2 regions of the Moritella sp. 36 genome follow, and region 2 is predicted to be linked to the other one. Evidence: predicted binding sites of a transcription regulator. Region 2 holds the regulator's gene; the other holds the start of a gene.
What was found. The regulator LexA, encoded in region 2, represses DNA repair genes until DNA is damaged. The targets are predictions, from matches to a motif close to TACTGTATNNNNATACAGTA.
Positions count from the first base shown of each region.

Region 1: the regulator LexA is predicted to act here: its motif matches at 6,647-6,666, upstream of recN (DNA repair protein RecN).

Region 1 is NZ_CP056120.1:778,889-794,958, forward strand. Features, by position in the region: gene HWV03_RS03570 (PaaI family thioesterase) at 1-94, shown strand, start outside; gene HWV03_RS03575 (fatty acid desaturase) at 117-1,199, shown strand; gene HWV03_RS03580 (type II secretion system protein) at 1,317-1,778, opposite strand; gene HWV03_RS03585 (hypothetical protein) at 1,791-2,141, opposite strand; gene HWV03_RS03590 (hypothetical protein) at 2,204-2,392, opposite strand; RNA gene ssrA (transfer-messenger RNA) at 2,530-2,888, opposite strand; gene smpB (SsrA-binding protein SmpB) at 2,930-3,409, opposite strand; gene HWV03_RS03605 (SRPBCC family protein) at 3,631-4,074, shown strand; gene HWV03_RS03610 (RnfH family protein) at 4,055-4,384, shown strand; gene bamE (outer membrane protein assembly factor BamE) at 4,452-4,808, opposite strand; gene recN (DNA repair protein RecN) at 4,962-6,623, opposite strand; gene nadK (NAD(+) kinase) at 6,798-7,679, opposite strand; gene grpE (nucleotide exchange factor GrpE) at 7,940-8,596, shown strand; gene HWV03_RS03635 (anhydro-N-acetylmuramic acid kinase) at 8,692-9,888, opposite strand; gene HWV03_RS03640 (peptidoglycan DD-metalloendopeptidase family protein) at 9,918-11,216, opposite strand; gene tyrS (tyrosine--tRNA ligase) at 11,398-12,594, shown strand; gene HWV03_RS03650 (trimeric intracellular cation channel family protein) at 12,673-13,296, opposite strand; gene greA (transcription elongation factor GreA) at 14,170-14,649, shown strand; gene yhbY (ribosome assembly RNA-binding protein YhbY) at 14,765-15,061, opposite strand; gene rlmE (23S rRNA (uridine(2552)-2'-O)-methyltransferase RlmE) at 15,176-15,820, shown strand.
Region 2 is NZ_CP056120.1:4,816,137-4,832,206, forward strand. Features, by position in the region: gene HWV03_RS21400 (methyl-accepting chemotaxis protein) at 1-724, opposite strand, end outside; gene HWV03_RS21405 (protein-glutamate methylesterase/protein-glutamine glutaminase) at 711-1,775, opposite strand; gene HWV03_RS21410 (CheR family methyltransferase) at 1,822-2,670, opposite strand; gene HWV03_RS21415 (chemotaxis protein CheW) at 2,663-3,199, opposite strand; gene HWV03_RS21420 (chemotaxis protein CheA) at 3,215-5,266, opposite strand; gene HWV03_RS21425 (response regulator) at 5,269-5,631, opposite strand; gene HWV03_RS21430 (STAS domain-containing protein) at 5,641-5,928, opposite strand; gene lexA (transcriptional repressor LexA) at 6,184-6,807, opposite strand; gene plsB (glycerol-3-phosphate 1-O-acyltransferase PlsB) at 7,005-9,443, shown strand; gene ubiA (4-hydroxybenzoate octaprenyltransferase) at 9,562-10,422, opposite strand; gene HWV03_RS21450 (chorismate--pyruvate lyase family protein) at 10,441-11,073, opposite strand; gene HWV03_RS21455 (flagellar basal body-associated FliL family protein) at 11,212-11,613, shown strand; gene hldE (bifunctional D-glycero-beta-D-manno-heptose-7-phosphate kinase/D-glycero-beta-D-manno-heptose 1-phosphate adenylyltransferase HldE) at 11,703-13,124, opposite strand; gene glpG (rhomboid family intramembrane serine protease GlpG) at 13,142-13,990, opposite strand; gene glpE (thiosulfate sulfurtransferase GlpE) at 13,999-14,319, opposite strand; gene HWV03_RS21475 (glycosyltransferase family 25 protein) at 14,602-15,369, shown strand; gene HWV03_RS21480 (glycosyltransferase family 4 protein) at 15,438-16,070, opposite strand, start outside.

The DNA.
Region 1 (16,070 bases), 1.0 Mb from region 2:
TGGTAGAAAAACAGCAGTGGGTGAAGGACGCTTACTAGACGCTTCAGGGAAGTTATTAGCGACAGCATCAGTAACTTGTTTGATACTAAGTTAACAGTACATCGGGATTTAATTTTATGGATAGCAAGCAAGAACAAGTAACTCTACAAGATATTCGGCGCGCAATGCCAAAGAAGTATTTTGAATGTAATACGCTAACTTCTATCAGTTATTTTTTAGTTAATTTAGCATTATCTTTAGTGTTGCTCTTGGTCGCAATTTATTATTTTGAATCCCTTTCTTCTCCATTTTTTGAAATAGCTTGGTTAAGTTATTTTTTTCTTCAAGGTAAGTGTTTTTGGGGATTTTTCTTATTGGGACACGACTGTGGTCATAAAGCATTTTCTAAAAATAGACTAATCAACGATGGTGTTGGTCTATTAGTACACTCGTTTTTGTTACTACCGTATGAACAATGGAAATTTACTCATAGAAACCACCATAGGTATTGTGGACATATTGATAAAGATGAAGGATATGGCCCGGTTCGAGAAGGCAGTAAAGTAAGCCGTAAAGCCAGTGCACTCTTGGCACTAAGTGGTTTTGCCTATTGGTGCTATTTGGTTGGGATTTCAAGACATGGAATCAATCATTATTCTTACACTGACCCTTTGTTTAAAAGCCGAAAGAGTAAAATGAAAACGTCACTCTTTGCTGTTATGTGTATGTTCCTATTTTTGGCCGTGCTGTCATTTCAATATGGCGCAGTGAACGTACTTTTGTATTATGTTATTCCCCTGCAAGTTTATTCATACTATTTTATCATTATCACTTTCTTACAGCATAATGATGAGAAATTGGTTTGGCATTCTGATAAAGAGTGGACACCGTTGAAAGGTAGCTTAACAACTATTGACCGTAACATCTCATGGTGGAACATTTTCTGCCACCACATCAACTTACATCAAGTTCATCACTTCTATCCTAATATCCCTCACTATCGATTAGCCCCCGCGACTAAAGTCTTTAGGAAAAATCTCCCTTTGTTGGTTAATACGGCTAGCGAGGCAACCCTTTTTTCGTATGCAAAAAATTTGTGGAACTATACTTTTTTCGGAAAAGTGAAAAACAACCAACACCGCTTTAGTTATCATTCAGCCAAGCATAGTAGCTTAGAAAGTAATGCTACATCAGAGAGCCCTCATAATGTTAAAAGCTAATTGGGGTGGTAAGAAGGGCTGCTTGATTGATGAAGCCTTGGTGCTAAATCTGTTTGTTGTTAAGAGTATGCGTCCATGCTTTGTGGGACATAGACTCATTTTACGCGCCTATATTATTTATAAACATTCGCCAGTTGGTATCAATGTTCCTTCGCCAATCTTAAAAGCACTATTGGAACTTGCCTGCGAATATTTAATACAAGCATCACCAGTATCATTTGAGTCTTCAAGGCTGATGATAGTTGTACCAATGTATCTACCAAGACGAACTTTAAATCCTTCTAGGGTTACGATTTTATTTATATTTTCAGGCGTGCCAGAAGGATATGCATAAAAAAGATTAACGACTTCGCCATTAATCTTAACAGTACTTCGTTCTAATTTATTAACACCGTCTAACTGAGCTCTGTAGTGAATGAGATTAGCCGCGCTATTTAATGCCGCACTTGCTGCATGCAGTGATGCATCTTTAGCATCGTCTTGTATATTTATAAATTTAGGCACAGCAGCTGCGGCTAATATGCCTAATACAATAATGGCGATCACTAATTCGAGTAGCGTAAAACCTTGGTTTTTCATTTTGTTTATTGATTACATCCAATAAGACTTTGGTTTTGGCATAAAGTCGCTGGTATCAGACATATTTTTAATGTCATTATTCGCATTTTTTTGCGCTGACTCAGCTTCTTTTTTAGGTTCTTCTAGTTTCTTACCGTCGTCATAAACGATATCACTTGGATCAATTGGCTGTGAGCCTAACCCGTCAACGCTAATTGGTTGATCTTCTATGGCATCTTCAACTGTTACAGGCGCTAACGCTTGAATCGGGCTCATTGGTTGGTTCATTGGTAGGTTTGCTGGCTGGTTCATTGGCAGGTTAGAATGGAAGCTACAACCTTGATTGAACAGACAAAGAAAGATGATTAATTTTAAATGTTTCATTATTACCTCATGCACCATTGCTATAAACAGCAACGTGTTATGAATTACTGTATTCGCTAAACTTATTCTACTTGGGTTTTTAGCAGTGACATTACAGCCATGAATTGTGTAATACCAAGGAGAGGACTTTTCTCTTTTTCTTTAGATTCCCCACCTAATATCGATGGAGCTTCAGATGCTGAACCACCACCGAAACTGCTACAACCTTGAAGTGACACGCACAGACAAATCATTAAAACTATCTTATTCATAACCACTCCATTGATTTACTTACTAAAAAAAACTGTTTTTTATAAGCTTTTTCTGAATTTTAGATAAAGAAAAGCCCATTGAATCAAACCATTCAATGGGCTGCGACACTTAGGAGGGTGCCGTTCTAACTTGCGTTTGGTGGAGTCGGGGGGAGTTGAACCCCCGTCCGAAAAACCTACATCCGCGGTACTACATGTTTAGTCATCTCTATTAATTTAACTTTTTATTAAGCCGAGTGACAGGCCGAACAAAAGCGTGCTCGATTGAGTTTAGCGCTTTCTCTACGAGCGAAGAGTCCACGCGATCCCGATATTTAATGACCATACAATATTAGAGACCCTCGGGCAGGGTTCTAAATGATGGCTAGCTAGCCTAAGCTGCTAGAGAGTAGTTAGAGTCGTTTGCAACTATAACAGTGCGGCTTTTTACGAGGCCAACCGCCCCTCGACATGCACCTAGGGTTTCGTGAATCTCGTCGAATCCTAAATCGACCCCAGAACTAAAATTCTACGCTAATAGTGTAGAATTGCAACACATTAACGAACTTTGTGTTTCATCATTCGTTCTTTGTCTATTTTCCATTCACGATCTTTCACATCTGAACGTTTATCGTGCTCTTTCTTACCTTTAGCAAGACCTATGTTGATTTTGACCCAAGCTTGCTTCCAGTACATTGATGTTGCAACAATAGTATAACCCTGACGGTCTACTTTACTTGCTAGTACTTCTAATTCACGCTTGTTTAATAATAACTTACGAATACGTGTCGGGTTGCAAACTACGTGTGTCGACGCGGCGTCGAGTGGCATGATCTGCGCACCAGACATAAATGCTTCACCGTTTTTAATAAACACATAACTTTCGGTAATGTTTACTTTACCGGCGCGTAATGATTTAACTTCCCAACCTTGGAGTTCTAATCCTGCTTCCAAGCGATCTTCGATTTTATATTCGAAACTAGCCGTTTTATTTCTCGCGATGGTGTTTTCGCTTTTTTTTGGTTTTTTCTTAGCCATAATTTATCTTTATGCACCCATCATTGACGGAATTTAATGTTATAAATCTTATAACAAAATCGAATTTTATCCTAGTACTAGTCTTACTTTGCACGGAATAACAAATGAATTTTATGCAGATAAATGCTAAAGTTGGCTACTTATTACTACTGGCAGAGAGAGATTGAGCCATTAGTAAGCGATTTAATTTTTTGATTGTTGTTTTCAATATAGGAACACGTATGCCACGGATAACACGCAGCGCACTGTTAATGTATAGCGCTGACCAAATGTTTAATTTAGTAAACGATGTGAATGCATACCCAGATTTTTTACCAGGTTGTACTGGTACACGCATTTTAGATGAGCATGATAATCAAATGACAGCAGCAGTTGACGTTGCCAGAGCCGGTATTAGCAAAACATTTACCACTAAGAATACGCTAATACCTGGGCAAGAAGTAAAAATGGATCTCGTTGATGGGCCGTTTAAAAAACTTACAGGTGGTTGGACGTTTAAAGCGTTAGATGAAACCGCATGTAAAGTAACTTTAGATCTAGATTTTGTATTCAGCAGTAAATTAGTGGAAGTGGCGTTTGGGCGTATTTTCTCTGATTTAGTGAATAACATGGTGCAATCTTTTACAGAGCGTGCAAAAGAGGTTTATGGTGTCGACCAAAATTAAGGTAGAAGTTATTTATGCATTACCGAAAGAACAAATTACTTTTACGGTAAGTTTAGAGCAAGGTTCGACTGCCCAACAAGCGATTGAAGCATCGGGTATATTAGTCAAATATCCTGAGATTGAGCTGAATAAAAATAAATTAGGTATCTATAGTCGCTTAATCAAATTGGATACTGTGGTTGAAGATGGTGAACGTGTTGAGATATATAGGCCATTAACTGCCGACCCTAAAGAGATGCGCAAGCGCCGTGCTGAAAAAGCCAAAGAAGATGGGCGGATTCACGAAAAAACAGGCCAAAAAATAAGATAGAGAATAATATAAATCACAACTCAATTTAGGTTGTGATTTATATTATCAATAATTTCTTGTTCTTAATTTATCTATCAAGTGGCGTTGAAAAGTTAGGGTTTAGTGGATAATCACCAACCACCGTTTTCAGCTTATCACTTTCAAAGGTTAATACCAGTTGCTTACTTGTTACTTCGCCACGCCCTGTTTTGAAGCGATATAAGTAATTCCACACATCACGGTCAAATGAATCAACCAACATTGGACTACCAAGTACAAAAGTAACTTGTTCTTTCGTCATATCAACACGTAATTTGTCTACTTGATCATCTTCGACATAATTACCTTGTGGAATATCAATTTTATAAACTAGTTTTTCAAGAATTGAACAGCCCGATAAACTGAAGATGGCCAAGCCTGCAATAAGTAAGTGTTTTAAGCGCATAAGTATTTTACTAATTAAGTCCATATAGATAGGTAAATAGTAACTCGGCTGGCGAGTGAAGTAAATCGATGTATTTAGTCGGTTTACTTAGAGTTAAGCCAATTAGAAGACAAAAGCAGGAATTAGTTCCCGCATTGTCTTTAATGTGGGGGGTTAAACTAACATTTCTTCGGCATTACTTAACGTCGATGCGGTGATCTTGTCTCCTCCAAGTAAACGCGCTAACTCTTCAATACGTTTTTCTTGGCTTAAGGGCTTCATGCAGGTTTCGGTAGTTTTACCATCGGTGGTTTTACTCACAAACATTTGTTGATGACCTTTGGATGCGACTTGCGGTAAATGAGTCACGCACATGACTTGGGTTTTATTGCCTAATTGACGTAATAGTTTGCCAACAATAGAGGCGGTTTGCCCTGAGATGCCCACATCTACTTCATCAAAGATTAACGTTGGTGTTGATATTTTCTGCGCTGTGATCACTTGGATTGCTAAGCTTATACGTGATAACTCACCACCTGATGCCACTTTACCCAGTGCTTGTAATGGTTGCCCTGGGTTCGTTGAAACTAAGAAATTAATATCATCCAAACCTTGTGGATTTGGTGTTTTATGTTCACTGCTTTCAAGGGTTATTTCAAAACAACCATTTTCCATACTCAGTTCATGCATGCTTGCCGTGATCAGTTTGTTTAACTGCTTTGCGTATTTTTGACGACTTGATGATAGTTTTGTTGATTGTTGATGATACTTAGCTTCAGATTCTTGTAGCTCTAGCTTGATACTCTCAATTCGTTCATCGTCACCGGCAATATTGTCTAATTCAGATTTTAGCATTTGATGATGTGTTGCGAGCTGATCTGCGGGTACTTGGTGTTTACGTGCGAGTTCTAAGGCCTTACCTAAACGTTCATCAAGGTACTCAAATTGTTCAGGGTCGCGGTCAAGATTATCTGTGTAACTGCGAAGTTCATTACCGGCTTCTTCGGCTAATACAACAGCTTCTTGCAAGGTATCTGTGATTGACTTTAATTTTGGATCCATGTCTAGCAAGTTTTCTAAACGCTGAGTTACCATTTGCAACATGCTGCAGATGGTATTGTCTTCATTCTCATACAGTGTGTCTAAACTCGTCATACACTCTTGGACTAATTCAGTGCTGTTGGCTAAAAGTTTATGTTCAGCTTCAATCTGGCTATATTCACCATCGGCTAAGGCAAACTCGTCAAGCTCTGATACTTGATATTGTAATAGCTGTTGTCTGGCTGCCCGTTGTTGCTGGTTTTGTATTAGTTTCTTTTCTTCATCCGCTAAATTATGCCAATTTCGGTAACTATCACGGACGCTCGTCTGTAATTTTGTATGGCTGGCATAACCATCGAGGATCGCCAATTGGATTTCTGGTTTTAATAAAGTTTGATGTGCATGTTGTCCATGTACCTGAACCAAAAATTGAGACAGTGCTTTAAGTTGTTGCAATGGGACGGGGACACCGTTGATATAGCCTTTAGAGCGGCCTTCTGCAGTGATAACACGGCGCAGGATACATTCATCTTCATTATTTAATTCGTGCTCTGCTAGCCATCTGTAGGCGAGAGAACTTTCTTCTACGGTAAAAATGGCGCTGATTTCAGCTTTTTTCTCGCCGGGCCTAACTGTACTGGCATCAGCACGAGAACCTAAAGCAAGACCAAGCGCATCAATGGCTATGGATTTGCCTGCACCTGTTTCACCAGTTACGGTTGTCATGCCTGACTTTAGTTCAAGTTCTAAAAATTTAACGATAGCAAAATTATGAATAGTGAGTTGCGTTAGCATACTGTACCCTGTTTATTTTATCAGGCTGGTTTTATATACAGTATATATACACTGACCCATAAGTGTAAATACTTTGCTTTAGTTGAGGGCTTTATTTTCAATTTGTGATCAAGATACAGGGACGTGAAAGGATAGGCTTAACATGGGATAAGCCTTTATAGCGCTGCGTTCAGACTAAAATAATTTGCTTCCCCAGCCTAATTTTTCACGTAAAACATTAAAGTAATCATAGCTTTTCGGGTGGATCAAATTGAGATGGTTTTTATCTCGTTTGATGATAATTTCATCACCAGGAAGCACGCCAATATGGACGTGGCCATCACAACTGACCATCATATTTTCTTCATTATTTGGCGAAACAACTAATTTAATCGTGCTATTGGCGTTGATGACAATAGGGCGGCTTGATAGTGTATGAGGGAACATCGCCATTAAGGTGATTGCTTCTAGACTTGGAGATAGGATTGGACCACCGGCAGATAACGAATAAGCTGTTGAGCCTGTAGGTGTTGAGACTAATAGGCCATCGGCACGTTGGCTCAGCATAAAGCTATCATCAATGTAGACTTCAAATTCAATCATCGCGGGGATCTTACCTGGGTGTAAGATTGTTTCATTAAAGGCCAAGTTGGTGGCTTTTAACATCCCGTAGCGATAAATAGATGTGTTTAATAAAATACGCTTTTCCGAGATATACTCGCCTTTAAGTACGCCCAATAAATGGTCATCAAAAGCTTCAGGATCAAGATCGGTCAGGAAACCTAAATTACCCCGGTTAACCCCGATAACGGCAATATCAAAACGGGATAATACGCGACCAGCACCAAGCATGTTGCCGTCACCACCAACCACAATGGCAAGATCCGCTTCTTCACCTAGGTCCATCAGTGGCCGTGATACGATATTATCCATGCCTAGGTCTTGAGATACACGACTATCAACAATAACCTTGTATTGGTGTTCGGTTAAAAAATTGTGCAGGGCAATAAGGGTTTTGGTTGTTTCTGGGTGTTTGGGTTTTCCGATTAACCCGATGGTTTTGAATTCTCTCTTCATTGCCTTGATTCCACTAAGTAAGTATGGGGTCAGTATATACTTAAGCCACTTCAAGATTCAAAGTATAAACGCGATCTAAATGTCGCTTAATTAATAATTTATAGTGTGTTATTTAGAACTATTTTTACTGTAGGGTGTAACTAGGGATGAATTTGACTTGAATCTCGTGTTAGGATCCCCATTATATTTCTGTATAAACCATTAATTGTAATATAGCGTACTAATTATAGAGTATGCTGAATCGAATGTCGGAGAAAGTAATGAGCAGCGAAAAGCAAAAAGTACAGGCTGAAAAGAAAGTTGAAGAGCAATTAGTAACAGAAACTGAAGCACAGCCTGTAGTTGAAGATGTTACAGTTGAAGAGGTTGCTGTTGAAGAAGCGACTGTGGAAGTTGATGAGTCTGTAGCACGCATCGCTGCATTAGAAGCTGAACTAGCGAAAGCAACTGCATCAGCAGCTGAATTTAAAGATACTGCATTACGTGCGAAAGCTGATGCTGATAACATTCGTCGCCGTGCTGCGATTGATGTTGATAAAGCAAAGAAATTCGCGCTAGAAAAGTTTGCTAATGAATTACTGCCTGTTATTGATAACATGGAACGTGGTCTGTTACATGCTGATAAAGCAAATGAAGCATTACTACCATTGATTGAAGGTATTGAGCTAACAGCTAAATCACTGGAATCTGCATTAGAAAAATTTGGTGTTAAATCTGTTAATCCTGAAGGTGAAAAATTCAACCCTGAGTTACATCAGGCAATGAGCATGATCGAAAGTGCTGATGTTGAACCAAATACAGTGATTACTGTGATGCAAAAAGGTTATGAACTAAATGGTCGTCTAATCCGACCTGCAATGGTGATGATCTCAAAAGCGGTAGCAACACCAACTCCAACAATTGATACGCAAGCTTAATTGTCGATATAAGTAAGAATCGAATAAAAATAGAGCCGTTTGGCTCTATTTTTTTATCATCTTTTTATGTTCGTTACTATCGTGATGTCATGGTCTTAACCTGCGGGATAAAAAGCACCCAAAATTGCTAAGCGGCTTGCGCCTGTGACGGCAGGTAAATTACCCGGCTGTTTATGGATATGTTGCTTCGCTAACCAAGCAAACGCAATCGCTTCAACCCAATCAGGATCAATGCCTATTTCTGTGGTTGTCATTACAGGTGTAACTGGTAATAATTGTGCTAAGTCTGCCATTAACAATGGATTGGCCGCGCCACCACCACAAATGTACACTTCATTCGTTATATTCACGTTATTACTTTTATTCCCGATACTATTATGCATCAATTTAGTGACTTCATTAGCAATAGAAACTGCGGTAAAACGCGTTAATGTACGTTGTACATCGGCATCTGAATATGACAGCGGATGTTTATCTGAAATAGTATCTAAACTGTTATTTAATGTTTTATTTAAATAGGGTTGCAGCCAAGCTAAGTTAAATAACTCTCGACCCGTGCTTTTCGGCGGGTTTAACGCAAAAAATGCATGCTGTAATAATGACGTCAGTAAAGACTCGATAACAACCCCTGATTTTGCCCATTGGCCATCTTCATCGTAGCTTTTTAGGCTGTTATTTTTAGCAGTAAACCAGGCGTCGAGTAGGGTATTCCCCGGACCAGTATCATAGCCAATAATGGATTTATTCTGCTGCAAGCTTGGCAAGTAGGTTATATTGGCTAAACCACCGATGTTAACAATGGCGCGATTGATACTCTGGTGTTGAAATACAGCCTGATGGAAAGCAGGGACTAAGGGCGCACCTTGACCACCAAGGGCCATATCTTTGCGTCTAAAGTCAGCGACGGTATCAATATTGGTCAAGGCGGCAAGAATATTAGCATCTCCGATTTGTAAGGTGAAGCCATGCTCGGGGTGGTGACGTACCGTTTGACCATGAGAACCAATAGCTGTGATGTCTTTGGCGGTATACTGTGTTTTAGCCAGCAATTGATCACAAGCAAGCGCAAAGGTTTCAGCAAGCGGTTGCTCGATGGTGGCAAGTGTGCTTATTTCATTGCCGTTAGGACGACACAATTGATGCAGTTGAGCCGTTAGCTTCGCAGGCATAGCTTGTAAGTGCTGGGCAATAAGTTGGCACTTGCCATGCTCAAATGCGACTAAGGCAGCATCAATACCATCAATGCTGGTTCCAGACATCAGTCCGATATATAACTCACGTTTGTTTGGCATTGTCGCTCCCTAAAATCAGCCGTTTATCTTTATTGTGCGATTAGACTGTATAATTTCGCATTATTTTCCAATTGCTCTATGATGCCCTTCGCTTCGGAGACAAACTTGGTCTTTTCACTACCGCGTAATGACTCTGCTTTTGGTAGTGACACTGTTTTTGGATTTTTGTGCTTACCATTCACTAAGAATTCATAATGTAAATGGGGGCCCGTTACGCGACCCGTCGCACCAACCGTACCAATTTTTTGATTCTGTTTAACCCGCTGTCCTTGTTTGACACTACGCTTATTCATGTGCAGGTATTTAGTGACAATATTAGCGTTATGTTTAATAAAGACGTAATTACCGTTAAAGCGATTATAAGCAGATGCGATAACTTTACCATCACCTGCAGATACAATAGGGGTACCTGTTCTAGCTGCGTAATCAATACCATTATGCGCACGTACTCTACCTGTTACTGGATGACGGCGATTACGGTTAAAACTAGAGCTGATATATTTAAAGTTTACCGGAGCGCGTAAGAAGGCTTTACGCATAGAGCGTCCTGACGGGGTATAGTAGCTGCCATCTTTATGGCGTACCGCTTGAAATTTATCACCTTGGTTGATGAACTCTGCGGCAAGGATATTACCTGTAGAAACAAAATCACCATCAATATATTGTTCTTCATAAATCACTGCAAAACTGTCGCCCGCTCGAATGTCGAGGGCGAAATCGATATCCCAACCAAATATTGTGGCTAAGTTCATGATTTGTTTTGCTGGCATTTTACCTTTAACACCTGCATTCCAGAAGTTACTGGTGATCTCTGCACGCGTGAATGTTTCTCTGACTTCTATTTTGTTTTTAAGGGTGTTAGTTGTGTAACCATCAGCTGTTTTATTAATGTGTAACGATTCGGTGGCGCTGTAAGGGTAAATAAGCTCAACAAATTGGCCATCATTATTCGTTGTGATGGTTAGTTTTTGTCCTGGATAGATACTGCGTAAGCGTTTAGCCGATGACAATTTGTCTATTTCATAGATGGTTTTTGTCGATAAATGGCTACGTTGACCAATTAACGATAGGTTATCACCCGCGCGAACAATAATTTCCTCACTGGTTAATCGTGATTTAACCGGCTTATTTTCTGCCGAGGTGATGCGAGGTAATTTTAAACTGTAACGATCACCAACTTGGTATATATAAAAAGAGTCTGCATCTGATGATAGTGGTGCGCTGGTGGAGACTGGGAGTAACAGCAGTGTAATGATCAAACCAAAGATAATTAGAATGAAGGTTCGGTGCAGTTTTGGTAATTGCTTAAAACGGTTACCGAATGACATATGAAAGCACAACCTTGTGGCAATTTTAAAAGAAGGTACATATTCTAACAAATACTAAGGTCTGTGCAAAAAAATTATCACCAAATTAACGGTATTGCCTCAGTGCAATGGTTTTCAATTGTGATGCTATCCAGTAGTATAGAGTTATTATATTTAGGTAATAAGTGTGGAGCTTAATATTATGACGCAAATCAATGATGCGTTACGTGAAATCAAACGTGGTACAGAAGAAATCCTAGTTGAAGAAGAATTAGTAGCAAAACTGAAAGAAGGTCGTCCGCTAAGAATTAAATTAGGTGCTGATCCAACAGGTGCTGATCTACATTTAGGCCATACTGTTATCTTAAACAAGTTACGTCAATTTCAAGACCTTGGTCATGAAGTTATCTTCTTGATTGGTGACTTCACTGCAACCGTGGGTGACCCGTCAGGTAAAAACTCGACACGTCCACCACTAACACGTGAAGATGTACTTGTTAATGCGAAAACGTATACAGATCAAGTATTCAAAATTTTAGATGAGTCAAAAACACGCATTGAATTTAACTCTACGTGGTTAAACGAATTAGGTGCTGCGGGCATGATCCGTTTGGCGTCGCAACAAACAGTTGCACGTATGCTAGAGCGTGATGACTTCAAAAAACGCTATGCGTCAAATCAAGGTATCGCGATCCACGAATTTATGTACCCATTATTACAAGGTTATGATTCAGTTGCGCTGCAATCGGATGTTGAGCTTGGCGGTACAGATCAAAAATTCAACCTATTAATGGGTCGTGAATTACAAAAAGCAGAAGGTCAGAAGCCACAAACGGTCATCATGATGCCACTGCTTGTTGGTCTTGATGGCGTGAAAAAAATGTCTAAATCAGCGAACAACTATATTGGTGTAACAGATGCACCGAATGAGATGTTCGGTAAGATCATGTCTATCACTGATGAGTTGATGTGGAACTACTTCGAATTATTATCATTCCGTCCATTAGCTGAAATTGAAAAGTTCAAAGCTGATATCGCGGCAGATGCTGTTAACCCACGTGATGTTAAAATTTCATTAGCAAAAGAAATCATTGCCCGTTTTCACGATGAAGCGGCAGCAGAAAGCGCACATAATGATTTCACGCAGCGTTTTTCAAAAAATGCGATCCCAGATGAAATGCCAGAGTTTGATTTTGCAGTAAGTGATGCAATCGCAATTGCTAACTTATTAAAAGGTGCTGGTTTAGTATCAGGGACATCGGAAGCGATGCGTATGATCAAGCAGGGTGCTGTTAAGATTGATGGCGAAAAAGTAGAAGATACACGTCTTGTGCCGACTGCGGGTACAGCCGTATACCAAGTTGGTAAACGTAAGTTTGCACGTATTACACTTGGCTAACTGCTGATAAATAATTTAAGCCCGTTATGATAATTGTCATAACGGGCTTTTTAGTTTTAGGCTGTTAGCGAATGTAATTTACGAGCGGTGGTGTTTTAAAACAAAGATAGGTAATCTTAAATGCCAATGCACTGCGGCCATTCGGAGTGTAAATACCCCTGTCATGGCGAGTAACATCGCTAAATCTTCAGTTATGCCAATGAGTAGTGCGCCAGTATAAACTAGGCCTCCCAAGACAGATGCAGTCGCATAAATATCTTTTTGTAATACCATCGGTACGCGACTGGCTAACAAGTCTCTAATAATACCTCCTGCAACACCGGTGATCACACCCATAACTACCGCGGTCATCCCCGGTGCGCCATAAGCCAAAGCTTTCTGCGTACCCAGTACGGTAAATAAGGCTAAGCCTACTGCATCCGCAAGGGGTAATAATATTGGCGGCATGCGATGATTACGGTTAGCAAACAAAATGGTTAACATAGACGTCAGAATAATAACGGTGAGGTAAACGGGGTCGTGCACCCAGAATGCAGGGCCTACATCTAAAATAGCATCACGTATTGTACCACCTCCAATCGCGGTTACGGCAGCCAATACTGTAGCGCCAAATGGGTCCATGCGCATCTGCCCTGCAACTTGTACGCCTGATATTGCAAAAACGGCGGTACCCGCTAAATCGAGTAAATAAATCATATCCATGTTCATCATCAGTAAACTTATTAATCCTTTCTATATATTTGTCCATAATTAAGAAGAGCAGAGTATACGGATAGAGAAAACGATTTCTTTTAGCTATATCGAAGTTCTAACAAATAAAGTTGCGAATATAAATAAAATTTGAATTATTAATGATGCGATTCTGAATATTATCTTTCAGATGAAATTTAGAGGGAAGTGAGTAAAAGAGGGTTATATGTAGGCATAAAAAAAACAGCATAGAGAAGTTTTCGTCTATTTATAATCAAGCGTTATAAAACAATAAACTTTTCCATGCTGTTTTTGGTATTTTAAACTATAGGCTAGCGATTGATGGTAAAGCACCACTTGTGATGGCTAAAGTGGTTAAAACAGTAAAAACGGCTATAAATTCTTTCATGATAATGTCCTTGGTGTTAATGGATTGAGTACATTATGCACATATTTTATTCGTTTGGCTAGCTATTTATGAGAAAAGTGTAACTTTTAATACTTTGGGCTCTCGATGATGTTGAAGTGCTGATTAGTGTGAGTCTTAATCTTTTTATCCGTGCTGACTGTTGTGATTCATGATATTTTTGTTGTTGAGTATTTTAATTTGTATGCAAAAGTTTAGTTTTAGTTGTTACGATCATGACTTCACTTGTGTTGGGTGAAATGTGCGTAAAATAGCGTGTTAAGTCGAATTTTAAAGCTGGTTATTAATGAGCAATCAAAGGTCTCAATAACCAGATTTAATGTGTTTAATGGTTTGAATAAGGTGAAGTATCGTCATATTCGTATTACAATAGGGGCATTGTGATTGTAAACATTGTCGGCGCTGTAAAACTCAGTAATGTCATGATAATGAATTGATTAAAAGGTTATAAAAGTATTATGAGTAATATTATCCCAATGACTGCACGTGGTGCAGATAATTTACGTGAAGAGCTCGAACGTCTTAAAACTGTTCGCCGTCCTGAAATTGTGAATTCAATTGCTGAAGCGCGTGAACACGGCGATTTAAAAGAAAATGCGGAATACCATGCGGCACGTGAAGAGCAAGGGTTTTGTGAAGGCCGTATTCAAGATATTGAAGGCAAGTTATCAAATTGCCAAATTATTGATGTAACAAAAATGGCAAACAATGGTCGTGTTATCTTTGGTTGTACAGTGACAATTTATAACACTGAAACGGAAGAGGAAATAACTTACAACCTAGTGGGTGATGATGAAGCGAATATTAAACAAAATCGTATTTCAATTAATTCACCAATTGCGCGTGGTTTAGTAGGCAAAAGTGTCGATGATGTTGCGGTTGTGACGACGCCGGGCGGCGCGATTGAATTTGAAATTGTATCGGTAGAATATATCTAACTATCGACACACTTCATGAAAATACAGATACGAATTACGGTGTACTGTGACCCAGTTTTAACACTGGGTATAGTCGAGCTGGGATTCCTTGCCCAGCTGGATACTCATAAAGCTATTATTTTTTTGGCAGTATGATTTTCTTTTCATCACTTGTACGATAAATAACCAGTGTATGGCCAATACTTTGTACTTTTTCTGCGTTAGCTTCTTTTACAATGGTATCCATTACTAATGCTTTTTGGTCACGGTCTTCTGACGCAACTTTAATTTTGATTAATTCATGATGTGCTAGCGCTACTTCAATTTCAGCCATTACACCTTCTGTTAAGCCGTGTTGGCCTAGTAAGATGACAGGTTTTAATGAATGTGCTAAACCTTTTAGGTGTTGCTTTTGTTTGTTGCTTAATGCCATATTTTAAATTTCTTATTACTTAGGGTTGAAAAAGAGTAATTTTAGCTTCATCTTCATCTTAATACCATGCCATTATGGTAATGGTTTAAAAAAATATTATTAACAGGCTTTCAGATGACCCCGACACCGAAGAAAAAAAGTACCCAAAAGGGCAGTTCAAAGAATTGGCTGCAAGAGCATCACAACGATAAATATGTGAAAGATGCGAAGAAGCAAGGGTTGCGTTCACGTGCAACTTTTAAGCTTGAAGAAATTCAAGCAAAAGATAAATTATTAAAACCGGGTATGAATATTGTTGACCTTGGTGCAGCTCCAGGTGGTTGGTCACAATATGCGGTTAAACAATTAGGTGATAGAGGTCGTGTTATTGCTTGTGATATTTTAGCTATGGATCCAATTGCAGGCGTCGATTTCTTGCAAGGTGATTTCCGAGATGAAAAAGTATTATCAGCATTACTAGCTAAAGTCGGTGATGGTCAGATTGATGTAGTTATTTCTGATATGGCACCAAATATGAGTGGCAATATCGGTGTCGATCAGCCCGCTGCAATGTACTTGGTTGAACTTGCTCTCGAAATGTGTCGTGAAGTGCTTAAACCAAATGGCAGTTTTGCGGTTAAAGTATTTCAAGGTGAAGGCTTTGAGCAATTCATGAAAGATGTGCGTAGTATGTTTACTGTAGTTAAAACCAGAAAACCGGATTCATCACGTGCTCGTTCACGCGAAGTTTTCATTGTTGCGACAGGTTATAAAGGCTAAATTATTGTGACCTGTGACAAAAGTAATATCACTGCTGCTATTGAAGAATTAAATCAAGATTTGTCATCAATTAACATTTAATTATGTTAATAAATAGCCAAGTCTTGATATATTTGAGTAGACAGTAGAGAATATCTAAAGGGTTCTGCAGCCTTGCATTTTAATTGTAAGGACCACAGGATTAAAATTTAAAATGTAAGTTGTTGTTAAACTGTCTATATTTAGAATATATTGAGTGTATCAACTGTTT
Region 2 (16,070 bases):
ATTTATTTGAAGTATCAGATAATAATCGCATTTCTTGTGCTACAACGGCAAAACCACGTCCCATCTCTCCAGCCCGAGCAGCTTCAATCGCTGCATTCAAGGAAAGTAAATTGGTTTGCCTAGCGATTTTCTGTGCATTTTCAACAAGCCCATTAATATTATTCATCTGACTTTCCATCACTGCGATCTTATTGACGGCATCATTACTTTGCGCGGTAGTCTCCATCATTAAATCAGAACAAATATTAAGAAACTGGTGTGTTGATTCAATGAATGTTTTTAAATCAATTGCATCAGGATCATAATATTCTTTCCCTGTAAGGGCTAAGGCTTTATCTTTAGAGATACTGAGCAGTACTTTATGTAAAGATGCGGATTGCTCTGCTGACATACGCAATAACTGATAAAAAGCGCTATTTAAGGTGATAAACGACTCACTATTAATTTGCTGGGTTTTATTCAAACCATCTTTTAATTCATCAATACGTGGCGGGATCTCTTCTTGTAGCATACTGAGCAACATCGCTTTGGTATTCATCGACGTGATATGCTCAATTTTTTCTTCCACGGGTTTCTCTACCGACTTCTTATAAAGAGTAAATAGAGCTATCGACATAAGTATTAATGTGACGAACGCTGCACCAGCCGCAAGCCATTCCTGTAAAAGCAACATCAACAATAATGGCAGCAGCGCAACACCTTGATAAAAATTAAATCGAGTCATAAGCAACCCCTTTCGCTTTACCTGTTTTCTTTTGTACCAATGCCGCTAACTTAGGGGCAATTAACGGCAAACTTAATATATCCATAACAGCACCAAGCTGAACCGCGGCACCAGGCATCCCCCAAACAACGGATGACGCTTCATCTTGCGCGATAGTGACGGCATCAGTCTGTCGCATCGACAATAATCCCTCAGCCCCATCTTTCCCCATGCCAGTTAGCATGACACCAATCGCTTTAGCCCCATAAGTTGTAGCAACAGAATCAAATAACACGTCCACTGACGGTTTATGCCGATTAACCGCAGGACCATCAAATAATTGGCAAGTGTAACGTCGTCCAGATTTATGCACCTTTAAATGGCAATCGCCAGGCGCTATATATACATGATTAGGTTCAATAATTTGCTCACTAGTTACTTCAATCACAGTTAAACGGCAATTGTCGTTTAGACGCTTTGCAAACGCCCCACTGAAATTTTTTGGGATATGCTGGGTCACAACAACCGGAGGAAAAGGGGGAGCTAATGGCGTCAGTAATTCTCGCAATGCTTCTGTTCCTCCCGTTGAAGCACCAATCGCAATTAATCGTTCTGCTTGTATTTCTTGGCTTGCCGGTAAAGCTGTCACCGGGGTTTTCATAACGCGTAAGTTTGCATTGCTGGCTAATTTAACTTTAGCACACAGTTCATCGCCAAAATAACCGAATGATTGTGCGCTGTTATCAGTGGGTTTAGCAATAAAATCAAAGGCCCCTAACTCCAGAGCCTTCAATGTCACTGGCGCACCTTTTGATGTCAAGGTTGATACCATGACAACAGGCATTGGACGTAATCGCATTAAATTGTCTAAGAAAGAGAGACCGTTCATCCCTGGCATCTCAACATCCAGTGTTAATACATCTGGCTGTAGTTTTTTAATTTTTTCACGTGCATCAAAAGGATCGACGGCACTGCCAACAACATCAATCTCCGAATCTGAGTGAAGTAATGTCATTAATATCTTTCTCATTAATACAGAGTCATCGACAACAAGCACTTTTATTTTCTGCATAGAAGATATCCCTATAGCGCCGTTAAAATGGTGAGATAAAACGACCTTAACGTTGATAAATCGTTTGACCGACAAGACTAAAATGGGTGTTAAAACGTTGCAGACTTTCAGAATGACCAATAAAAAGATATCCACCGGGTTTAAGTAGCGAATAAAATCGTTGGACTAATTTTTTAGTCGTTTCCTCGTTGAAATAAATAAATACATTACGACAAAATATCGCATCAAACTGTCCCTTCATTGGCCATTTAGCAAGTAAGTTAAGCTGTTTAAAAGCAATCAGCTGCCTCACTTTTTCACTCATAACGTACTGATGAGAGTTATTCATATCGGGACAATATTGCAGGCGATAATCGATAGCGATCCCAGCCAGGTCATCATAGTAACCAGCAGTAGCATGAGACAGCACCTTACTATCTAGGTCTGTTGCTAATATTTTTGCATCCCAATAACGTAATTGGTTCTCAATTGTCATGGCTATCGAATATGCTTCCTGCCCAGTTGAGCACCCCGCAGACCATATTCTCAGTTTTTTATCTGGATTATTACGCTTAAAATCAGGCAGTGCGACTTGTTGTAAAAAATCAAAATGATATCGTTCACGAAAAAAACCAGTTAGATTTGTGGTGATCGCATTAATGAACTCGTTCAACTCGCCACTATAGCCATCTTGTAACAATTGGCAGTAAGCTGAAAAGCCATTTATCTTGAGATATCGGATCCTTTTCATCACCCGCGCATAAAGCATATCTCGCTTGGATTCACCGAGTACAATTCCCGATTGACTAAAGACCAGTTGCGTTAAATAATGAAAATCTATATCCGACATACACATGTTATTTAAGGTATCCCCCTTAGTTTCACTGTATAGCAGAGGAATAACTATATTAGTCATTAGCAACTATTGATGATTGCGTATTATGTCCTTTTATTTGCTCGATATTTTGAAACTGCTCTAAATCTAACAATAGACTTGAGCTGAGTAATACCACCATTTTATTGTTAATTGATATTAATCCTTGAATAACACTTGGGCCATAATCTTGACCCCATTGCGGCGGTAAATTAATATCGCCATGTGCGATCGTATGTACATCAGAGACAGCATCGACAACTAACCCCATTATTTTTGATTTATCTTCGACTAATACTTTCACGACAATAACGACTGTCGTCGTGCTGTATTCAATATTATTGAAACCAAATTTTTGTCGTAAATCCACAATAGGAACAATCGTGCCACGTAAATTAATCACGCCTTTCACATACTGCGGCATGTTAGGGATCTCGGTACAAGGTTCCCACCCACGAATCTCTTGTACATCTAATATTTCAACACCATATTCTTCATCTGCCATTATAAAAGTCAAAAATTGGGTTGATTGTTCACCTGTATCAATGTCAGCCTGCATACTACTCTCCATATCAATACCTTCTATTTAAGCGGCAACATGTGCACGCAGACCTTGCATTTGGCGTCGTTCGGTTGTGATTATTTTGACAATATCCGCAATATCTAAGATTAAAGCGACCGTTCCGTTCCCTAAAATAGTGGCACCAGATACACAGCTAACCTTCATGAAATTATCTTCTAAATTTTTAATCACGACTTGCTGCTGTGCAGCCAAATCATCCACTAATAAACCATATTTATTACAGCCACTTTCAACCACAACTAATAGTCCATCGGTAATATGCTCTAAACTCGTTTCATGGTTTAGTACTCGGTAGAGTCGAATAATAGGAATAAATTCATCACGTAATTTAAAGACCTCAGTTTGATCCGCCAACTTAGTCACCATGCCATCTTTCAGCTGCAGTGACTCAATGATTGACATAATAGGTAAGATATACGTTTTATTACCGATTTTGATTAGTTGACCATCCATAATAGAAAGCGTTAATGGCAAGCGAATCGAAAAACAACTGCCCTCTCCATCATGAGACTCAACCTTAATATCACCACCAAGCGATTCAATGTTTCTCTTCACCACGTCCATGCCGACGCCACGACCAGAAATGTCACTGATCGTTTCCACTGTTGAAAACCCAGGTGCAAAAATTAATTCATCAATTTGACTATTACTATAATGCTGGTCTTGATTAGCAATTCCGTTTTCAATGGCTTTAGCATGAATTTTTGCTCTGTTTAATCCTCGACCATCATCGCGGATCTCAATAATAATTTCACCACTTTGATGAAATGCCGTGATCCCCAAACAAGCAACGTCACTTTTACCAGCCAATTTACGCTCTCCGATGGTTTCAATACCATGGTCTAAAGCGTTACGAACGAGATGCATAATTGGGTCAGAGATCTTTTCAAGCATAATTTTATCTAGCTCAGTTTCTTCACCTTGCATCCTAAGCAGTACGTTTTTACCTAATTTCCCACTTAGATCCCTTACCATTCTAGGTATACGATTAAAGGCGAATTGGATCGGCAACATTCTTATTTTCATCACACTGTCTTGCATCTCACGGGTATGCTGAGATAATTGAATCAAGCCTTTTTTAAACTCAGGTAGCCTCTCAGCAGAAAAATCCTGACCAAGCTCACCGAGCATCGCTTGGGTGATCACTAATTCACCGACCATATTGATTAACGCATCAACTTTATCGATTGATACTCGAATTGAATTTATTTCAGTCGGCGCGTTATTCATTATTGTTTTCGATACAACTGGAGTCATCACAGATTCGGCTAAAGCATGATCAGTATTACCATATTCTGCCTTTGAATTAGAGAAAGTATTAGAATGTATAATGATGATTGTTGAGTCATCTGCAACCCATTCGAATATTTCTTTTATTTGCGATTCACTGATGTTGCTAATTAATTCAAGTTCCCAGCTCACATAAATATCTTCTGGTAATAACACCTCCCATAATGGGAGGTCCGCAATCTTGGGAGTTACTTTTAGCTCGCCCATCTCCTGTAATTCAGCAAAGATTAAACGTGGCTCATTACCTTGTTTTAAAATATCCGGACCGGGAATAAAATTAATTAACCAATAACCGTCATCGTGTGCATTAGTTGCTAATTCGGCAACATCCGTCACCGCTATTTCATCACCATTCGGTAATGCTTGTTGATTCATATCTCTTTGCAAAAATTGGTTATATTGATACTTAAGCTCTTCTACAATGTCAGGGATTGATTCTAAATCACAGGCTAATAGTTGGACCCACTCTCTTAAACAATCAACAGTTTGTAAAAAAAGACTAATATGATCGTCAGTAAGGACTAAAGTCCCAGCGCGTAGATCATCTAATAATGTTTCTGCGACATGAGTAAATTCTGTCAGTTGATTAAAACCGAATGTGCCCGCGCCCCCTTTAATGGAATGAGCAACCCGAAAAATCGTATTAATCACTTCGCTATCAACTGCACCAGGCGTTAGCTTTAGCAATTCAGTTTCCATCACTTCTAACCCTTCGACACATTCTTCAATAAATACCTGTTGAAATTGTTTGAGATCGATATCCATGCTTACCTCAATACTTTTTGCACGGTAGCAATGAGCTTTTCAGGATTAAAAGGTTTAACGATCCACCCAGTCGCACCAGCAGATTTACCAGCCATCTTTTTATCACTACCCGATTCTGTGGTTAACATTAAGATAGGCGTAAATTTATACGCTCGCTCATTACGCAGTTGGCTAATTAAGCTAATACCGTCCATCCGAGGCATATTAATATCAGAAATAATAAGATCAAAATTCCCCATTTTAGCTTTTTCTAATCCATCCACACCATCAACGGCGGCATCGACGTGATAACCAGCCTGCTTTAGGGTAAATTGAACCATTTCACGAATGGATACCGAGTCATCTACAGCTAATATTCGTTTCATGAGAACACCTCATACTGATGCGTAATTAAAATATACGTCGAACCCCAGAGCTTGAACAACAGTCGTAAATTTATCCGATGGAGATAGAAAAATGAGGGTCGCATTATGTGTAATTAAATGTTGAGAATAAGCATAAAATAATTGGCAAGTGGCACTGTCTATGTGAGTCACATTACGCGCATCAAGTACTTGAGATGACGCTTTAATGGGGAGCTGATCAAGTATAACTTTAAGAGTGGAAATCGATGAAACATCGATCTTATCATCCAACGTCATAGCAATAACGTATTGTTCCATAAACTAATCCTATATTTGTACCAGCGTACCGACAAACAAATTAAATATTTATTTTTATATCTCATGTTGAGTATAGGAAAAGAAAAAATTAATAGGTAGAAGATGATCAGAACTGTGATGTTAAAGCAAGATTTGAAAACGATTTCTAAATTTAAAGATAGGGGATAAGAAATGAAAAAAGAAATATAAAGATAGATAGTCAGCAATAGGATTATTTACTATCTATCTTCAGGCTCGATGGGTAAGAAGGTGTGATTACATCCAATCGGTATTACGAATAATACCGACAGCGACACCTTCAATATCAAAATGTTGGAAATTTAAATCAACACGAATTGTGCTCATTTCATCATTCTCAGGGTGCAGTAAGATTTCACAGCCCTGCTGTTCAAAGCGCTTAACAGTTACTTCATCGTCAACACGCGCAACAACAACTTGGCCTTTACTGATATTTTTAGTTTTATGTACAGCTAATAAATCGCCATCCATAATCCCAATATTACGCATACTTTCGCCACGTACACGCAGTAAAAAATCTGCCGTTGGTGTAAACATTGAAGGGTCAACATTATAGTGTGCTTCAATATGTTCTTGCGCTAAAATTGGCTCACCGGCGGCAACCTGCCCAATTAAAGGTAAACCACTGTCATTACTGGCTTGCTCAGCATCAACCAACAAACGAATACCACGAGAAGTACCCGCAAGAATTTCGATATGGCCCTTTCGTGCTAATGCCTTTAAATGCTCTTCCGCAGCATTAGGTGAACGGAAACCAAGTTCCTTAGCAATTTCAGCTCGGGTCGGTGGCATACCAGTATTTTTAATATGTTGTTTAACTAATTCAAATACTTCTGCTTGTCTTTGTGTCAATGCTTTCATCATGAACCCTAACTGGTTTTATATACAGTTTCTTGTAATTATATACAGTATTGTCAAGTTTGCAATATATGCCTTGAGTATATCTGGATAATAATGAATTAATCGTTTGCTGGCGCTGAAACACAGATTTATGGCTACACATCTGATATTATTGGAGCAAGCACTCTCGCACTTTATACAACAGAATGATAACACCTATGCAACAAACACCGTCAATGTTAAGTCGAAGTTTCGTTAACGGCTTAGTTAAATCTCAGTACGTACCAGATAACCCCGTTGATGCGTTAAATCTAGATTTAACACGTCCTATTGTTTATGCTTTAAAAACTAAATCGATGACCGATCTCGTGGCATTACAGCGAGCTTGTAAAGAACGAGGCTTACCCGACCCGCTTACACCAATAAAAGTGAACGGGGTCATCATTCCCAGTTATGTTTGCTTAGATAATCCAGCGCCCCTCTTCGGCCGAGTAAAAGATACTGACGTATTTTTTGACGAATTCCAACAGCTATTACGCTTACATAAAGATGATAAAGCCCTTGATATTCAATTGATGCCAGTCGCATTGTTTTGGGGACGCGCCCCCGGTAAAGAAGGTCAAATACCACTACTATCATTAGCAAACAGTATTTCACCAAGCCGTTTACGTAAAACAATCATTGTGGGTCTTAACCGTAAAGATAACTTGGTTCGTTTTAACAAACCGGTATCACTGCGTTTCATGGCCGATCAGCACGGCACCGATGAAAAAATCGTACAGAAATTAATTCGTGTTGCTAAGATCCATTTCAGTCGTCAAAAATTAGCCGCATCAGGCCCTAAACTACCTAACCGCTACCAACTTGTTGAACAACTACTGCGTAATCCAGAAGTTAAAAAAGCCATTCAAGTTGAGATCGCTGAGCATAATATTTCAGCAACAAAAGCGGAAAAGCGAGCCAATGATTACATCGATGAAATTGCCAGTGATTTTTCGTATAAACTCGTAAAAAACACCAGTAATTTTATGAGCTGGTTATGGAATAAGATCTACAGCGGTATCAAAGTTAATAACGCCGAACAAGTGCGTAAACTTGCCGCCGACGGTCATGAAATTGTATTTATGCCTTGTCATCGTAGCCACATGGATTACTTACTTATTTCTTATGTTATTTACAATGAAGGTTTGATCCCACCACACATTGCCGCCGGTATAAATCTTAACTTCTTCCCTGCTGGCCCTATGTTCCGTCGTGGCGGCGCATTCTTTTTACGTCGTACGTTTAAAGGCAATAAACTTTATGCAACCGTATTCAGAGAGTACCTAAGCTTATTATTCTCAAAAGGATATTCAGTTGAATTCTTTACTGAGGGTGGCCGAAGCCGTACCGGACGTTTATTACCACCAAAAACCGGTATGCTTAACATGACATTACAAGCGATGTTAAGAGAACAAAGCCGACCTATTACATTAGTGCCGGTATATCTAGGCTACGATCATGTGATGGAAGTGAGTACCTACGTAAAAGAGTTATCAGGGGCTCATAAGAAAAAGGAAAGTATATTCCAAGTATTTGGGATCGCCAGAAAGCTTAAAAATTATGGCCAAGCATTTGTTAACTTTGGTGAACCGATCAACCTTAACCAATATTTAAATCAACACGTTGAAAACTGGCGTGATGATATGAATATGCCGGTTGAAGAACAGCCTAAATGGCTAAACCAAACAACTCGCGATCTTGCGAATAAAGTGATGATAAATATCAATAGTGCCGCTGCGGTAAATGCTTTAACGATTTGCGCAGTAATTTTACACGCCGCGCCACATAAGGCTCTGAGCCGAGAAATTTTGGTGAAGCAAATTGATAGTTACTTAAAATTACTTCGTAACAACCCGTATAGTGAATTTAGTACCTTACCAGAAAACAGTGCAGAAGAGATTCTAGACCAAGCGATCTCGCTGAAAAAATTCACCGTACGTGAAGATAGCTTAGGACAAATGCTATCGATGTCATATGAACAAGCTGTACTATTAACCTTCTACCGTAATAATATTTTACACCTGTTTGCACTACCGTCATTAATTGCGGCAATCGTGACAGAAAAACCACAGACCAGTGTAGAAGAAATTAATGGTAAAGTTCGCCAGCTTTATCCCTTAATTCAAGCGGAATTGTTTTTGAAATATTCAGACGATGAATTAGATGATTGTATCACTGATACGCTAACTGAGATGCAGACACAGGGATTAATAGTCAATAGTGACAATGTCATTATACCGGTTAACGAACACTTAATGTCACTAAGACTGCTTGCTGCAAGCATCCAAGAAACGCTACAACGTTATGCGATTGTACTGACCGTATTAGAGCATAACCAAGTCATTGAAAAGAGCCTACTCGAAGATCGTAGTCAGTTAATTGCCGAACGTTTATCATCGCTAAATGGTGTGAGTGCGCCAGAGTTTTTTGATAAGAAAGTACTCGCTATCTTTATTAATAAACTCCAAGAGCTGCACTACTTATCTGATGAAGGCACAGCTAAAGCTGATAAAATTAGTCAGTTAGCGAATATAGTCAGAAGCTTGACCACGCTTGAAGTGAAGCAAACAATCTCGGATGTAATGCTTAGTCAGCAGTCTAGTGACAACAAGTAACGTCATACTTGAGGTGATATCATTACTATAATGACATTACCTTCCGGCATTACATATTGGAAGTAATAAAAAAGGAGCGTTAGCTCCTTTTTTATTTGTGATAACCCCTGTTCAGGGGTTACACATAACTTAAAAATAAGCTCGCAAAAATAATCATACCGACATAATTATTATGTAGAAATGCTTTAAAACAAGACTCTCGGTCGCGATTCACAATCAAAGATTGTTGATAAATAAATAGTCCAGCAACGATTGTTAAGCCAATAAAGAACACGCTTGGTAAAACCAATAACCAACCTAATAAGCCTAAACATAATAACGATGACAATTGTAATAACCCTACAATCAATTTATCTTTTTTACCGAATAAAATTGCGGTAGATTTAATGCCAATTTTCAAATCATCATCTCGATCAACCATGGCATATAAGGTATCGTAAGCAACTGTCCATAAGATATTTGCCACAAATAATAACCATGCATAACTCGGTACAGAATCTAATTGCGCCGCAAACCCCATCGGAATAGCCCAACCAAATGCCATGCCTAATACAACTTGAGGTAGGTGAGTATAACGCTTCATAAATGGATAGCACGCGGCAAGGCCAACAGCAACAAACGATAATAGTATCGTCAATGTATTCATGGTCAAGACGAGTAAAAATGCGAACAAAGTTAAACCAAAGAAAAACGTCAACGCGGCACGGCTTGATATACGCCCTGCAGCCAGCGGCCTATTTTCAGTGCGTTTTACATGACCATCAACATGACGGTCAGCAAAATCATTAATCACACATCCCGCCGCACGCATTACAATAACCCCTAATGTAAAAACGAGGAGTACATCTAATTTAGGGACCCCTTCAGCAGCAATCCACAGCGCCCACAGCGTTGGCCACAATAACAGCAAGGTGCCAATAGGCTTATCCATACGAGTAAGCTGTATGTAATCTTTCATTTTTGATGTCATGAACGACATAATGTTAACGTCCTTTTATTATTTATACGCTAAGGAATCAGGTAAAAACACTTCAGAAACCAGTAATGACTGCCCGCCTAATAGAAAACACGAGCGACGTCCGAATAGCGATGCTTTAGGGGGAGATGAAAACAGGTGAGATAATGAATATATTTTACTATGTGAATAAAACTCAGCGATTTCAATTTCACTACGCTGCATATCTGGCGCGTTAAACAATACGCTACCTAATGAACGGGTCCCCAGTTTTTCCAATTCACCGCCCGGTGCAGTTAGCGTATTTAATGGCATAACGCTACGCGCAAAAACCCAAGGTATCCCATCAAGTTTTAATAGTACCTCACGAACAAAACCTAAATTATCCGTTAGGTTTAATTTTATCTTTTCATCGTCGGATAATTGATAATGACCTTCCGCTAATATTTCAACCGTAAATGTCTGACAATGCTGCTTCAATCTAGCTGTTAATGACCCCGTATCAACGAGCCAATCATAAAGATTCGCAGATAATTTTTCTTCTAATATAGTTGGCCATAACCACTTCGAATCACAGCCGATGGGGTAGCATGGTAATGTCTGCTCACTAGTACGCGTATTATTTATATTATCTGACATATTATAAATTACTTTTTCAACAACGAAATCAGGCATAATTATCTGCTATTCAGACCAAGATTGTAAGCAGGGACACAAGTTGTTAACTGATTTATTTAATTAATCATTTGAAAGTGAGTATACTGGCTCACAACCAACCTACTTTAACGACTCATTTAACTAAGGATACGGTAAATGAAAAAATTATTCTGGCTCTTGTGCATGATCATGGCCTCAGTATCTTCCACTGCCGTATCTGCTAACGACCACAAGCCGGTGTATATTTATTTCGGCTTAGAGCCGGATATTATTACCAACTATACCAGTGAAACAAACAAAATTGGTTTCATCAGTGTCTCTATAGAATTTATGCTCGCAGATAAAAAAAGCTTAGCTGTGATAGAAAAGCATGAGCCCTTGATCAGGGATAAAATAATTTCATTACTCGGTCAGCAATCACCACAACATTTACGCTCTCTCACAGGCCGAGAAGAGATCAGAAAAATGATCCAAAATGAAGTGAACAGCTTACTAAAACAAGAAAGTGGTGAGGCCGTTATTGAGAATCTATTATTTACCAAATATATATTAATGTAATCAAAAAAGGAGTAAGCCGCTAAGCCTACTCCTTTTATCAATTTACATCGCTAATACAATCAGCTAGGCACTTATGCTTTTAAATAGCATTAACGTTTAATCGCATTAATGATCGCAGTCGTGGAGCAACCGTCTTCAAATTGTAAGATATTAACCTTGCCACCATTCGCCAGAACTTGTTTATGCCCAGCGATCTCTTCCACTTTGTAATCACCACCTTTAACTAATACATCAGGTAGTAATTCAGAGATTAAACGCTCTGGTGTTTCTTCAACAAACTCCACAACCCAATCAACGGCACCTAAAGCAGCAAGTACTGTCATACGGCGGTCACAAGTATTAATCGGACGACCAGATCCTTTCAACCCACGTACAGAAGCATCAGAATTAACCGCCAAAATTAAACGTTGCCCCAGTTTACGTGCCGAATTTAAATAAGACACGTGACCCGCATGCAGAATATCAAAACAACCATTAGTCATGACAATCTCTTCGCCACGTAACTTAGCTGATTTAACCGCAATTTTTAACTGCTCTTCGCTTAATACACCAAACCCACTTTCATGAGAGCCGTAAACAGAGTTAGCTAATTCAATCGGGCTTACCGTCGACGTACCAATTTTAGCAACTACAACACTTGCTCCCGCGTTAGCCAATGCACAAGCTTCTTCGAGTGATGAACCCGCTGATACAGCAGCTGCTAATACTGAGATAACCGTATCACCCGCGCCTGTCACGTCATACACTTCTTGTGCTAATGCAGGAAGGTGAAACTCATCTTGTTCAGCTCGAATTAAGGTCATGCCTTTTTCACTACGCGTAACTAATAATGCTTCAAGATCATATTCAGTAATTAATTTTCGACCTTTCTCAACAAGGTCTTGTTCATTCTTACAATGTCCAACAACCGCTTCAAACTCCGATAAATTTGGCGTTAATAAGGTCGCACCACGATATTTTTCAAAATCACAGCCTTTTGGATCAACAAAAACTTTAACGCCTTGTTGCTTTGCAGCTTGGATCATTTGTTGTACCTCAACCAAGGCGCCTTTGTTATAGTCCGATACGATCATTACTGAATAATCCGAAAAATTATCAATCGTTTTAGCGACTAAAGGTTGGGTATCGACTGCCGCAACAGATTCTTCAAAATCTAATCTAATCACTTGCTGGCCACGGCTTAATACACGTAATTTAGTGATAGTTGGGTAATCATCTAATTGCAAAAAATCACAAATTACATCGACAGCATTCATTTTCCCGCATAGCGCTTGTGCAGCTTCGTCATTACCCGTTAAGCCTAAAAGTTTTGTACTTGCACCTAAAGCCGCAAGGTTAAGCGCAACGTTAGCGGCACCACCAGGGCGATCTTCAACATTATTCACTTTAACAATTGGAACAGGCGCCTCGGGAGAAATACGACTCGAATCGCCCGTCCAATAACGATCTAACATTACATCGCCAACGACTAATATTTTTGAATTGTTAAAGTCAGGTAAAATGATTTCCATTATTCTCTCGATAATTTCTAATTAGAAGATTTAAATTTATAGTCTAAAAATGCTTGGCCACAACCAACCATTAAACCAAGTACATGTGCAGCGTTAGCAACATTAAGACCAAATATAGGGAAAAAGCCGAGCACAAGCCAAACCAGCATAAAACCAACATAAGGCTTGGGTAAACTAATACCCTGTGTTGGCGCTAACCAACCTGTCCACCAAATATAACCGACCAAGGCATAAACCACACCCGATAAACCACCAAAGTTAGGTCCTGCTAATAAAAACTGACCGATATTGGGTATTAACGCAGCAACTAAAAACAACAGTAATAACTTTTTACTGCCCAGCTTATTTTCAATTTGGCCACCAAGATACCACCACCATAATAAATTAAATACCAGGTGTAAAACTGAAAAATGAATGAGCGCAGGGGTAAATAAACGCCAAACCTCACTCAGTGAGGAAACACTTAAATCAAAAGGAAAATGCAGCGCAGCATATATAAATTCATTTTGTGTCAACATGCTAAAATACATCGCGGCAAAGACAACCACACTCAAGGTAAAAATAGTGAGGGTCACTTTACCTGCATGTATCAAAAAGTTGGACAACATATTACCCGAACCATAACTAAAATTTGCCGTACGCGTATCAGCAACATCCCAAGACGCTGCTTGGTATTTATCTTGATAAGGGTCAGCCAAAAACATATCAAGTTCTTGTGATGCAACTTCAACATGGGTCATCGCGGGTAAACAGATCGCAAACCCGTCTTCTGTTTGTGCGACTTTCGCATCAATTTTTTGCACTGCTAAATAATCTACAAAAGCCTGCGCCATACGTGGATTATTAATTACACCAATCTCAATCATGCTATTACCTATTTTGTCACAAACGCACATTCTCGACGCCAAGCTTCAAACCCACCGTCCATGCTGTACACGTTTTCAAAGCCTTGTTCCACTAAATATTGCGCCGCGCCTTGACTACTACGCCCATGATAACAAACCACCACCACAGGCACATCAAAGTCCGTTTGCTGCATGAAGTTACCTAACACTGAGTCAGTGAGATGCAATGAATCTTCAATATGTGCATCTGTAAATGATTGAGGGTCACGAATATCGACAATTTTAACGCCTGTACTATCACTGACTAATTGCTGAACTTCATTAATTGAAATATGTTTGAAACTATCCATTATTTTCTCATCTTTAGTGATATTAAGAACTAAAATTTGCTATAAGAACAAAGATACCAAATATTGATGTACTCTTTAAGCATTATCATCCACAAAGGTGGCTATCCCATCAAAGTGAAACCTGTTATATTTCAATTCTAAACAGGCATTAATAAGACTGGAACGAGATATAACGCGCATTAATATTTATAAAATTCAACATCATGATAGAAGATATCAATTGTGAATGATTAATTTAATCACAGTACTAATTTTAAGATTTGCAAACTATGAGCAACTAATATGAATAATGAAATATTTGTTATCAACCTGGATAAATCAACCTCACGTTTAGAAACCTCAGCTCAACAGTTAAAAGCTGCTGGTTTATCTTTCACAAGGATACCAGCCGTCTACGGTGCTGACTTATCTAAAACGGAAAAACACACACACTATAGTAGCGATTTAAATCATAAATTATTCTATCGAAAATTAAATGATGGTGAAATTGGTGCATACCTCAGTCATCGAAAAGCTTGGCAAGCAATTGTAGATAAAGAGCTTGATTATGGCATTGTGTTTGAAGATGACTTTATCTTGCGAGATGATCTAAATAAAGCAATAGAAAATATAAATGCTATCCCATTTGAATGGGATTATATTAAGTTGGCCAGCTATAACAGTAAAGAAATAAAACAAAAAGTAATATACCAAAAACGACTTATAGATATGGATTTAGTCGCCTATACGAAGGTCGTTACAGGGGCTTCTGCTACCGTGATTAGCTATAAGGCTGCTAAAGAACTGCTTGTGAAAACTGAACGATTTGGTAGACCTTTTGATACTGATTTACAATATTGGTGGGAAAAAAATATCCATATATTCTGCTTACTACCATTCGTATCAGCGCAAGATGAAAATATGTTAAGTGATATTGACAGCACGGGTGGCAAACGTAATAAGAGTAACAATCGTTTTTTTCAACGTCAATTTATTCAAATTAAAAAATTCTTTTTAAATCGACATCATAATGTTGCTTTTTTAGCAAAATATAATAATCCAGACTTATAAATAATTTAAAGTGATAAACAGTTATAGCGAAGCAACTATTTATCACTTTATTACCTAAGTATCCCTACTCAGCTAATCATTTTGTCAAAATACGCAATGTGCTCTAAAACCGTTCTCTCTGATGTAAACTCAGTTTCGATTTTATGCTTGCATACTTTAGACATGTCTTGAACTAAGTCTTTATTGTTGTAAAGATATTCAATTTTATCCGCAATTGCTTGAGCATCTTTAACTGGTACAACGCAACCATTTATACCTTCAATAACAACCTCTTTACTACCGCCCGTTTCTGTTACTATTGACGGTGTACCATACCCCATAGCTTCCATGACAGCGCGAGGAAGCCCTTCTCCACTAATTGAAGCTTGAATTAATATATCACTGGCAGCACTTAACTCTGGTGCATCATATCGATATCCAGCTAAATGAATTCTACCCGCTAAAGGCGAATTTTTAATTGCACTTAAGTAGGGGTCTTTATCCATGCCTGAACCAACAAGTAACAAATGGAAATTATCTAAATGAGCCACTTTACTTACAGCTTCGATAAGGATTGATAACCCTTTGCTTGGTCGAATTGTTGCAACTGCGATTGCAACAAAAGCATCTTCAGGAATACCAAATTCAGATAAGTTACCCGGCACTGATTGATACCAAGATAAATCATGCCCTTTATAAATAGTGACGACCTTATCTTTATT